One region of the Variovorax sp. 05T418 genome, then DNA from elsewhere that is predicted to be linked to it. Evidence: predicted binding sites of a transcription regulator. Region 1 holds the regulator's gene; the other holds the start of a gene.
What was found. The regulator sigma-54, encoded in region 1, starts transcription at its own class of promoters, with help from an activator protein. The targets are predictions, from matches to a motif close to TGGCANGNAANCTGCTTT.

Region 1 (5,558 bases):
GGAAGTGGCGTTCCGCCGCGTGCCCGTGCCCTTCGTGGGCAACGACGTCGAGGCCAAGCAGCGCCTGTACTACGCGCTCGAAGCCATGGGCAAGGTCGATGAATTCCAGCCGAAGGTCTTCGACGCCATCCACAAGCAGCGCCAGAACGTGAACGGCGATGCCAACATCATTGCCTGGGCCGGGGCCAACGGGCTGGACGGCGCCAAGTTCAAGGAAGTCTTCACCTCCTTCGGCGTGGCCAGCAAGGCCAAGCGCGCCGCGCAGCTGACCGACGCCTACAAGGTGGCCGGCGTGCCGGCGCTGGCCGTGAACGGGCGCTGGTACGTGGACGGCGAGCTGGCCGGCAACATGACCAAGGCGCTGCAGGTCACCAACTACCTGATCGGCGAAGCGAAAAAGGGCTAGCCCCCACGCTGCGCGGCACTTCGTGTCCGCTGCGCCCACCCCTTGCAGGGGCGGCACCTGCGGCCCGGCGAAGCCGGTTCCGCGGTGTCTCCCGATGGGGACACCGGCCCGCTTCGGCGGGCCTTTTTCATCGGCGTTGGTGGCTGGTGCTGATCCGCCGCATACAATGGTTCAGAGCAAGTTTCGTGCCTCTATGACATTGCCCTCCTATCCCCACACCACCCCCTTCGTTCGCCGAATCCGCCGCCTGGCCGCCGGCGCGCTGCTGCTGGCCGGCCTGGCCTCGGGCGCGCTGGCCGAGACCGCCGACCGCAGCAAGCCGATGAACATCGAATCCGATGCAATGCGCTACGACGATCTCAAGCAGACGAGCGTGTTCACGGGCAACGTGCTGGTCACCAAGGGCACGATCATCATCCGCGGCGCGCGCATCGACGTGCGCCAGGACGCCGAGGGCTACCAGTACGGCGTGGTCACGGCGGCGCCCGGCAAAAGGGCCTACTACAAGCAGAAGCGCAATGCGCCCGACGAGTGGATCGAGGGCGAATCCGAGGTCATCGAATACGACAGCCGCGCCGACAACGTCAAGTTCATCCGCAATGCCGTCATGCGCCGGCTGATCGGCGCCACGCCCAACGACGAGAGCACCGGCGCGCTCATCGTCTACGACCAGAGCAACGACACCTACACGGTCAACGGTTCCACCGTGCCGCCCAACACGGGCGTGAACGCACCCCCAGGCGGACGCGTGCGGACCATCCTCACGCCCAAGAGCGCCACCGCGCCGGCGCCCGGAGCCTCGGCGCCCGCCGGCGGACGGGCCGCGCCAGCGGCGGCCGCGCCCCAGCCGGCACCCGGTGCCGGCCTGCGCTCGAGCACCACGCTGGGCGGCGACGGGGAAAGGCGCAAGTGATCGAAGCCGCTGGAACCCAGAACGCCGACGGCACGCCGGGCAGCCGCCTGGTGGTGCGCGGCCTGCAGAAGAGCTACGGCAGCCGCAAGGTCGTGCGGGATGTCTCGCTCGACGTGCAAAAGGGCGAGGTCGTCGGGCTGCTCGGCCCCAACGGCGCCGGCAAGACCACCTCGTTCTACATGATCGTGGGGCTGGTGCGGGCCGATGCGGGCGAGATCACCATCGACGGCGAGCCCATCGCCCACATGCCGATCCACCGGCGCGCGCGCATGGGCCTGAGCTACCTGCCGCAGGAAGCCTCGATCTTCCGCAAGCTCACGGTCGAGGAAAACGTGCGCGCCGTGCTCGAGCTCCAGCGCGAGCCCGACGCCAGCGGCAAGCCCGCGCCGCTAACCAAGCAGCGCATCGAGGAGCGCCTCTCGGGCCTTTTGGCCGACCTGCGGGTGGACCATCTTCGCGATTCGCCCGCGCTCGCGCTCTCGGGCGGCGAGCGGCGCCGGGTCGAGATCGCCCGCGCGCTGGCCACGCAGCCGCGCTTCATCCTGCTGGACGAGCCCTTTGCCGGCATCGACCCGATCGCGGTGATCGAAATCCAACGGATCATCAGCTTCCTGAAGGAGCGCGGCATCGGCGTGCTCATCACCGACCACAACGTGCGTGAAACGCTGGGCATCTGCGATCACGCGTTCATCATCAGCGACGGGCATGTGCTGGCACAAGGCACACCCTCGGAGATCGTCGACAACGCCGAAGTACGCAGGGTGTACCTCGGCGAGCACTTCCGGATGTAAGGGAGGAGTCGGTCTCCATGAAGCAAGGGCTGTCCCTTCGCGTTTCGCAGCACCTGGCGCTCACGCCCCAGCTGCAGCAGTCGATCCGGCTGCTGCAGCTGTCCACGCTCGAACTGAGCCAGGAAGTGGAGCAGATGCTGGACGAGAACCCGTTCCTCGAACGCACCGCGGAAGAAGCCGCGCGCGAGGAATTCGGGCTCGACGCCATCGACACGCCGGTGCCGCGCGACGAGGCCGGTGAAGCCGCCGAGGGCGAATTCAGCTCGGCCCCGGCCAGCAGCGCGACCGCCACGTCCAGCGAAACCGCCTCCACGGCCGAGTCCGAGGTTCCCGCCGCCGACGCCACCGAGCGCGAGCCCGACTGGGAAGGCGACGGCACCGTCGACATGGCGCCCGACGACAGCGAATGGGGCAGCGATGCCCCCGCGCGCCAGAACAACCTGGGCGACGACGAGCGCGCCGACGCCACCGAGCTCGCGCGCAGCCAGGAGTCGCTGCAGTCCTTCCTGCACCGGCAGGCGCTGAGCCTGCGGCTCAACGAGAACGACAGCGCCGCGCTGCGCTTCCTGATCGAATCGCTCAACGACGACGGCTATCTCGAAGACTCCCTGCCGGCGCTGGCCTCGGGCCTCGCGGGCGACGACAACGACCAGTTCGACGAGCTGGTGCACCACTTCCAGGTGGCGCTCGGCCTGCTGCAGAGCCTGGAGCCGGCCGGCGTCGGCGCGCGCGACCTGGGCGAATGCCTTTGCATCCAGCTGCGCGCGCTCGCCAGCGAAAGCGAGACCGAGGAACAGGCGCTGGTGCGCAAGACCGCCATCGCGATCTGCAAGCAGCCGATGGAGCTGCTCGCGCGGCGCGACTTCAAGCGCCTGGCCACGCTCACGCGCACCAACGAAGAGCTGGTGCGCTCGGCGCTGCAGGTCATCTCGCGCCTGGAGCCCAAGCCGGGCCGCCGTTTTGTCGATGTCGAGCGCAACATCGTGATTCCCGACGTGATCGTCACCAAGATCGGCCGCGGCACCAATGCCAAGTTCCGCGTCATGCTCAACCCCGAAGTGATGCCGCGGCTGCGCGTGCACGACATCTATGCCGGCGCGCTCAAGTCGCACAAGGGCGAGGGCAGCCAGGCGCTGTCGCAGCGGCTGCAGGAGGCGCGCTGGTTCATCAAGAACATCCAGCAGCGCTTCGACACCATCCTGCGCGTGAGCAACGCCATCGTCGAGCGGCAGAAGAGCTTCTTCGTGCACGGCGAGCTCGCGATGCGACCCCTGGTGCTGCGCGAGATTGCCGACGAACTCGGCCTGCACGAATCGACCATCTCGCGCGTGACCACGGCCAAGTACATGTCCACGCCTTTCGGCACGGTCGAGCTCAAGTACTTCTTCGGCTCGGCGCTGGGCACCGAGACCGGCGGCAATGCATCGAGCACCGCGGTGCGCGCGCTGATCAAGCAGTTCGTGAGCTCCGAGAGCATCAAGAAGCCGCTGTCCGACAGCCAGATCTCCGAGATGCTCAAGGAGCAGGGCATCGAGTGCGCGCGCCGCACCGTGGCCAAGTACCGCGAGGCCCTGCGCATCGCGCCCGCCAACCTCCGCAAGGCGCTGTAGAAAGCCGCCGATGGCCCGTCGCCTGCTGTCGCGCTGTGGGCAATGGGTCTTCGCCATGGCGGCGGTGCTGCTGTTCGCCGGCTGCGCCACCCTGCCCGACGAGGCGCCGCGCCCGGGCACCCGGGCCATGGCCGCCTCGGCCGACACCGCGCTCGGCAAGATCGCGCTGGCCTCGCAGCCCGACCCCGACCTGAGCGGCTTTCGCCTGATGCCGGGCGGCGATTTCGCCTTCGACACGCGCATCCAGCTCGCGCGGCGCGCCCAGCGCACGCTCGACGTGCAGTACTACCAGATCGAGAACGACGAGACCGGCCGCTACCTGCTGCGCGCGCTGCGCGATGCGGCCCGGCGCGGCGTGCGCGTGCGGCTCCTGATGGACGATCTCTACACCTCGGGCGAGGACGAGCTGCTGCTCGGCCTGGCCGCCACGCCGAATGTCGAGCTGCGCCTGTTCAATCCCTTTCCGGCCGGGCGCGGCAGCCTGCTCAGGCGCTTCACCGCCTCGCTGTTCGACTTCAGCCGCGTCAACCGGCGCATGCACAACAAGCTCTTCATCGCCGATGGCGCGATGGCGGTGGCGGGCGGGCGCAACATCGGCAACCAGTATTTCAGGCGCACGGCGGGCGAGAATTTTCTCGATCTCGATACCTTCGTCGCCGGCGCGCTGATTCCGCGCCTGGGCGCGCTGTTCGACCAGTACTGGAACAGCGTCTATGTGCGGCCGGTCCAGTCGGTGGTGGCCAGCACACTGACACGTGACGAGCTGCAGAAGCGCTTCGACACCGCCACCGGCCCGGACACCACGCCGCCGCCGCCCCGGCCCGCGCCCAACGACCTGCTCGGCTACAGCCCGATCGCCGAAGACCTGGATGCCGGCAAGCTCGACCTGATCTGGACGCTGGCCGAGGCGTATGCCGATTCGCCCGAGCGCGTGATCGGCAAGACCGCCTCGTACGGCGGCGTGCCGCTGCTCGACGTCGACAGCGTGCGCTACAACGTGGTCGAGCAGATGCGCCGCGCGCGCTCCGAGGTGACCATCGTCTCGCCCTACCTGATCCCGGGCAAGGCGGGGCTCGAAGTGATGCGCGAGATCCGCCGGCGCAACGTGAAGATCAGCATCGTCACCAATTCCTTCGCCGCCACCGACGAGCCGCTGGTCCACACCGCCTACCGCCGCTACCGGCCCGAGATGCTCGAGCTCGGCGCCGAGCTGTACGAACTGAGCACCACGCGCACGCGTCGCAGCGTGCGCCTCGGCCTGTTCGGCACTTCGGTGGGGCGGCTGCATGCCAAGTCGGCGGTGATCGACCGGCAGGTTCTTTTCGTTGGCTCGATGAACTTCGACCCGCGCTCCGAAACGCACAACACCGAGATCGGCCTGTTCATCCGCAGCCCCGAGATGGCGCAGCAGACGCTCAAGCTCATCGAGGTGCTGAAGCAGCAGGGCGCCTACCGGCTGCGCTTTGCGAAGGACAGCGGCAATGCGCGCATCGAGTGGATCAGCGAGGAGGAGGCCGGCCGGACCACCGTGCTGAACGAGGAGCCCGACTCCGATTTCTGGGGCCGCACCATGCTCGAGATGCTGGCGCCGCTGACGCCCGAGAGCCTGCTGTAGTCCGCGCGGCTCAGCTGCTGCTGCGCACGCCCGACAGCAGCTTGAGGCCCAGCAGCACCATCACGCCGCCGGCCGCGCGGTCGATCCAGGCCTTGTAGCGCAGATAGGCCGAGCGCGGCGCCGCCGACGACAGCGCCAGCGCGACGACCGCATACCAGCCGGTCTCGATGCAGAAGATCACCGCCGGCACCGCAAGCGCCAGCGCCAGCGGCACCTCGCGCGG
Region 2 (5,558 bases), on a different contig from region 1:
GGCGCTGCCTTCCCCGGCGTCGAAGTGCATGCCAACATCGTCTCGGCCATGCTCGACCACCGCCTGCTCGCGGTGCCCGACTACGCCCCCGGCTACGAAGTGCTCAGCGTGCTGGCCGCGGGGCTCGTGCTGGCGCTGGGCCTGTCGCTGCTGCCCGCCCCGCGCGCCGTGGTGCTGGCCATTGCCACCCTCGCGGCGCTGGTCGGCGTCAATGCCTGGCTCTACCAGCGCCACAGCCTCGTGCTGCCGCTTGCCTCCGCACTGGCCATGGCGGTGCTCGCCTTTGCCTTCAACATGGGCTGGGGCTACTTCATCGAGTCGCGCGCACGCCGGGGGCTGGTGCGGCTCTTCGGCACCTACGTGCCGCCGCAGCTCGTCAAGGAAATGCTCGTCACCCCCGGCCGCTACAGCATGCGCGCCGAGAGCAAGCACATGAGCGTCATGTTCTGCGACATGCGCAACTTCACCCGCCTGTCCGAGCAGATGGCACCGGCCGAACTGCAGGCCTTCCTGAACAACGTGTTCAACCGGCTCACCAGCGTCATCAGCACGCATCGCGGCACCGTCGACAAATACATGGGCGACTGCGTCATGGCCTTCTGGGGCGCCCCCATCGACACCCCTGACCACGCCACCCTGGCCGTGCGCGCCGCGCTCGACATGGCCGAGGCCGTGCGCGACATCAACAACCTCCACCGCAGCACCGGCCGGCCCGAGATCAGCGTGGGCATCGGCATCAACAGCGGCGTCATGAGCGTGGGCGACATGGGCTCGGCTGCGCGGCGCAGCTACACCGTCGTTGGCGATGCGGTCAACCTCGCCTCCCGCCTCGAAGGCCTGAGCGTGCACTACGGCGTGGAAATCGTCGCCAGCGGCGCCACCCGCGAACTCGCGCCCGGCTTCGTCTGGCAGGAGCTCGACAGCGTGCTCGTCAAGGGCCGCGCGCAGGCCGTGGCCGTGTTCACGCCGCTCGGCGCCACCGCGCAAGCGGAGGCCCAGAGCCCTGCCGCACTGCAGCAATCCGCCCAGCTGCAGCGCTGGGCCGAAGTGCTGGCCGCCTACCGCCGTCAGGACTGGGCCATGGGCCGCAACTTGCTGGATCCGCTGCTGGCCGCGGATGCCAAAAAAGTCCTTTACCAGCTCTACGCACAACGATTAGCCTCCATGGCGTTGCGGCCCCAAGACCCCGAATGGGACGGCGCAACCCGCTTCGAAACCAAATGACGGCAGAAGACACAAGCAGAGGGTCTCTCACAATGCAGGTTCGCGTGCTGGGTTGCTCGGGCGCCATTGCCAAGGACTGCCGGACCACCTCGTTTCTGATCGACACCGACCTGCTCGTCGATGCAGGCACCGGCGTGGGCGACCTCACCCTCGAAGAAATGGCCGGCATCGACGACGTGGTGCTCACCCACTGCCACCTCGACCACATCGCCGCGTTGCCCCTCATGCTCGACGCCGTCGGTGGCCGCCGCACCCGCTCGCTGCGCGTGCACGCCCTGCGAGCCACCATCGAGGCGCTACGCGCCCATGTGTTCAACAACGTCATCTGGCCCGACTTCGAGAGCATTCCCAGCCCCGAGGCCCCCTTCGTGAGCTTTCACGACATTGCCGTGGGCCAGGTGCTGCAACTGGGCACCGCCGCCCCCAAGCGCATCGAGGTGCTGCCGGCCGTGCACACCGTCCCCGCCTGCGGCTTTGCCGTGAGCCGCGCCGAGGGCGGCGCCAACTGGGTCTTCACCGGCGACACCGAGCGCAACACCCCCTTCTGGGACCGCCTTAACGCCCTGGACGTGGCCATGCTCGTCATAGAAACAGCATTCAGCAACCGCGAGCAGGCCCTGGCCGAACGCAGCCTGCACCTGTCGCCCCGCGCCCTGGCCGACGAGCTGGCGCACATCGATCCGGGCAAGCAGTTTCCGATCTACATCACGCACACCAAGCCTGCGGAAACCGAAGAGATCATGTGGCAGATCGAGCACCTGGCCGGGCACCAGGTGGCGGGGTTGGCGCAGCGGGATATTCGGTGGTTGAAGGCGAATGGGGTGCTGACTTTTTGAGTCGGTGACACAAAAGGGCTGACAAATTTGTCACGCCTTGTAGCATCTAGAAGCATTTTTTGTCACTCGATGTAACCTGGTTGAGTGCAAAGTGCTCGGTTTCGACGGCGCGAGGCCCCGAAAACGGGGTGGCACAGATGCTGCGGAGGTACTGCGCTCCGGGCTTGGTTCCCGGGCTCTACAAACCAACCTGGAGTTTTGAATGAACCGTCGTTCTATCGCACGCAATGTGCAAAAGGGTTTCACCCTTATCGAATTGATGATCGTTGTAGCGATCATCGGTATCTTGGCTGCTGTGGCTCTGCCGGCGTATCAGGACTACACGACCCGTGCCAAGGTCAGCGAAGTCATCCTGATGGCAGCGCCTGCAAAGTTGGCTGTTGCCGAAACCAGTTCTTCGTTCGGTGATCTCGCTTCCGTTACCTCGTCGAATACCGGATATACATTTCCGGGTGCTACGAAATATGTTTCTGGCGTGTCGATCGCGGCCACGGGTGGCGCCGTGACGGTTACTTCCTCTGTGCCGGGTGCAGGCGGCACCATCATCCTGACGCCGACCGACAAGGGTTCGGGCCAGCTGCAATGGAAGTGCACCACCACCATTACCGAAAAGTTTGTCCCGGCTGAATGCCGTACTTAACCCTCGAGATTTGTAAGGTTTCGAATTGAAAAGCGGCCTTCGGGCCGCTTTTTCTTCGCTAACCGAAAAGGCGTTGATATACATGCTTGCATCGCCCCCAAGTCGGCCTGCTGCAGGCCGGCCGGTTTGGCCCGAACGTGCCGTTGCCTATGGGATATGCACCCTCTTGGCAATCACCTGGACACTATTTGCCGGCAAGGACGTCCCTTGGGACGCGCTTCACTATCACCTATATGCCGGCTTCGGTGCGCTCAATGAACGCTTGGCGATCGACCTGTTCCCAGCCGGTACGCAGACTTATCTCAATCCATATTCCCACGTCCCCCTATACCTGATGGTGCGCGCAGGGTGGCCATCGCTCGCGATCGGAGTGACCTTTGCGCTACTCCACAGCGTCATGCTCTGGATGACCTGGGAACTGGCTCGCGCAGTGAGCCGCAGTCCGGACGGTAACAGCCCATCGCTTGTTACTTGGTCGGCGATTGGCGTGGCGTTCTTCAATCCGGTTCTGTTGCAGGAACTGGGCTCGTCGTTCAACGACGTCACCACGGGCGCGCTTGGACTCGCCGGTTATGTTGCACTCGCAAACGCCTTCATGAGAGGCCGTGTGGGGCTGGTGGCGATGGCCGGCGCCTTGCTTGGCGCCGCCTCTGCGTTGAAGATGTCCAACGCCCTATTTGTGCTTTTGCCAGCCTTGCCGCTGGTTTTGGGTTGCGTGACATCGTCGCGAATGCGGCTGCGCGCACTTGCGGTATTTGTGCTTTGTGCCGCTGGAACCGCCTTGGTGATCGCTTTGCCCTGGGCTTGGCGCCTCCAGGAAGCTTTTGGAAATCCGGTTTATCCGATGCTCGATGGCCTGTTTCATCCAGCGGCTGCGTCAACTGAACCCACATCCACGGGTATGACGTCGTCTTTGACGAACACGATCGGACAGTTCGTGCAAGGCATGCGCGATCCTCGCTTTCTTCCTTCAACATGGGTCGAAGCGGTGACCCGACCGTTTGACATGCTGCGTTCGCGGCGTCTGATCCACACCGAGACGATGGCCGCCGACGTGCGATATGCGGCGCTCTTCGTGTTGGCGCTCGTAGGGATAGCGGGCGGTTTGCTGTGGCGGCGACCGCGTGCTTTCAATGTCGAAACGGCACCAATTTCTCTCCCATCTCAACGCGCCTTTGCGAGCCTGGCAATTTCGTTCGGAATCGCCTGGATCGTGTGGCTCAGTATGAGCGGCAACAGTCGCTACTTTTTGCCGATGGCCTGTATTGCGAGTGTATTGCTCGTTGTTGGGATGTCGCGCATCTTGGCATCTGCGCCACCGCGCGCGCTGGCCTATGCACTTGCCTCGGTTTTTGGCGCTCAAGTTGTCTTGCTGTGGCAAGCAACGGAATACCGATGGAGCCCGCAGCGATGGGATGGTCCATGGGTTCAGGCGACAGTGCCGGCGTCCCTGCAGGTCGATCCATACCTCTATCTGCCGATGGATTCTCAGTCGCAATCGTTCCTCCTGCCCTGGCTGGCCCCTGGTTCGGCTTTCCTGGGCATTGCGAGTGGCATCGTGCCCGACAGCAATGAGGGGCGCCGCGCCCGCAAGCTCATAGAGGCCAACCAGGGCCGTCTCCGCTTGCTCAAACTTGTCGACACAATCGAGTCCGACGGGCGTCCGGTGGTGCCGAATGAAGGGCGTTTCGATTTTGCGCTGCGTCGATTTGGCTTGCGTGTAAGCACAGGAGACTGCGATTTCATCCGCTACAAAGGCAATCGTGACGTGATCGAAAGGCCCGGGCCTCGCTCTGGTCCGCGCGATGAGGTTTGGCTCTACACGTGCAAAGTGGTGCCGGGCTCTGGCCTGTTGGACGCCGAGCAGGACGCCAAGCGCATTGCCGATGTGGTCCTCGACCACGTGGAGGAAGCTTGCCCCCAGCTTTTCAGGCAGACCCGAGGGGGCAGTTGGCGCAGCGGGCAGATCTGGCGTCGCAGCTACGCCGATCTGGCGCTCTGGGTTACCGATGATGGCTGGGTAAGGTTTGCCGATCTGATTCGTGGCGGTGGCGATCGAATCGCCATCGGGCGCGCTGAAGATTGGATGAAAGCGAAGCAAAAGCTGCGATGCTGGCAAGAGAGGGGCCGTGCCTATGTCGAGTTGCAGCAGTAGCGCTGAGACGGAGGCAAGACCATGAATGCAATAGCTTTGACAGATGCTGGATCGGCTTTTCTCGCGGTGCCCCTTGAGCCCAGCATGCGACCAGCACCGTTGGAATTGACGATTCTGATGCCTTGCCTCAACGAGGTGCGGACTCTGCCGGCATGCATTGCAAAGGCGAAAGATTTCTTGGCGCAGTCGGGGATCGTCGGTGAAGTGCTTATCGCTGACAACGGCTCGACTGATGGGTCGCAAACTTTGGCGCGATCGTGTGGCGCCCGCATCATTGATGTGCCACTACGCGGCTATGGGGCGGCGTTGATTGCGGGCATTGGCGCGGCGAGGGGCCGTTACGTCATCATGGGCGACGCCGATGACAGCTACGACTTCAGCAACCTTGCACCCTTCGTCGCGGAACTGCGGCAGGGGAGCGAACTCGTGATGGGGAACCGTTTCCGCGGTGGTATCTTGCCTAGCGCGATGCCGCCATTGCACCGCTACCTTGGAAACCCGGTGCTCAGCTTCGTGGGGCGACTGTTTTTCAAGTCCAGGATCGGTGATTTCCACTGTGGCTTGCGCGGGTTCGAACGCAAAGCCATCCGCCAATTGGGACTATGTTGTGAAGGCATGGAGTTCGCCAGCGAGATGGTTGTCAAGGCATCTTTGAGCGGCCTACGCATCTCCGAGGTGCCCACCATTCTGTCTCCTGATGGGC

Region 2: AC1DMS_RS17545 (pilin) is a predicted target of sigma-54. The motif match lies at 2,190-2,207, and genes of this name have one in related genera.

What each region holds. Positions count from the first base shown of each region.
Region 1 is NZ_JBFTLJ010000011.1:80,574-86,131, forward strand. Features, by position in the region: gene AC1DMS_RS21670 (thiol:disulfide interchange protein DsbA/DsbL) at 1-406, shown strand, start outside; gene lptA (lipopolysaccharide transport periplasmic protein LptA) at 600-1,319, shown strand; gene lptB (LPS export ABC transporter ATP-binding protein) at 1,316-2,110, shown strand; gene AC1DMS_RS21685 (RNA polymerase factor sigma-54) at 2,128-3,720, shown strand; gene AC1DMS_RS21690 (phospholipase D family protein) at 3,731-5,335, shown strand; gene AC1DMS_RS21695 (LysE family translocator) at 5,346-5,558, opposite strand, start outside.
Region 2 is NZ_JBFTLJ010000008.1:84,576-90,133, forward strand. Features, by position in the region: gene AC1DMS_RS17535 (CHASE2 domain-containing protein) at 1-1,224, shown strand, start outside; gene AC1DMS_RS17540 (3',5'-cyclic-nucleotide phosphodiesterase) at 1,257-2,060, shown strand; gene AC1DMS_RS17545 (pilin) at 2,263-2,700, shown strand; gene AC1DMS_RS17550 (hypothetical protein) at 2,867-4,855, shown strand; gene AC1DMS_RS17555 (glycosyltransferase family 2 protein) at 4,877-5,558, shown strand, end outside.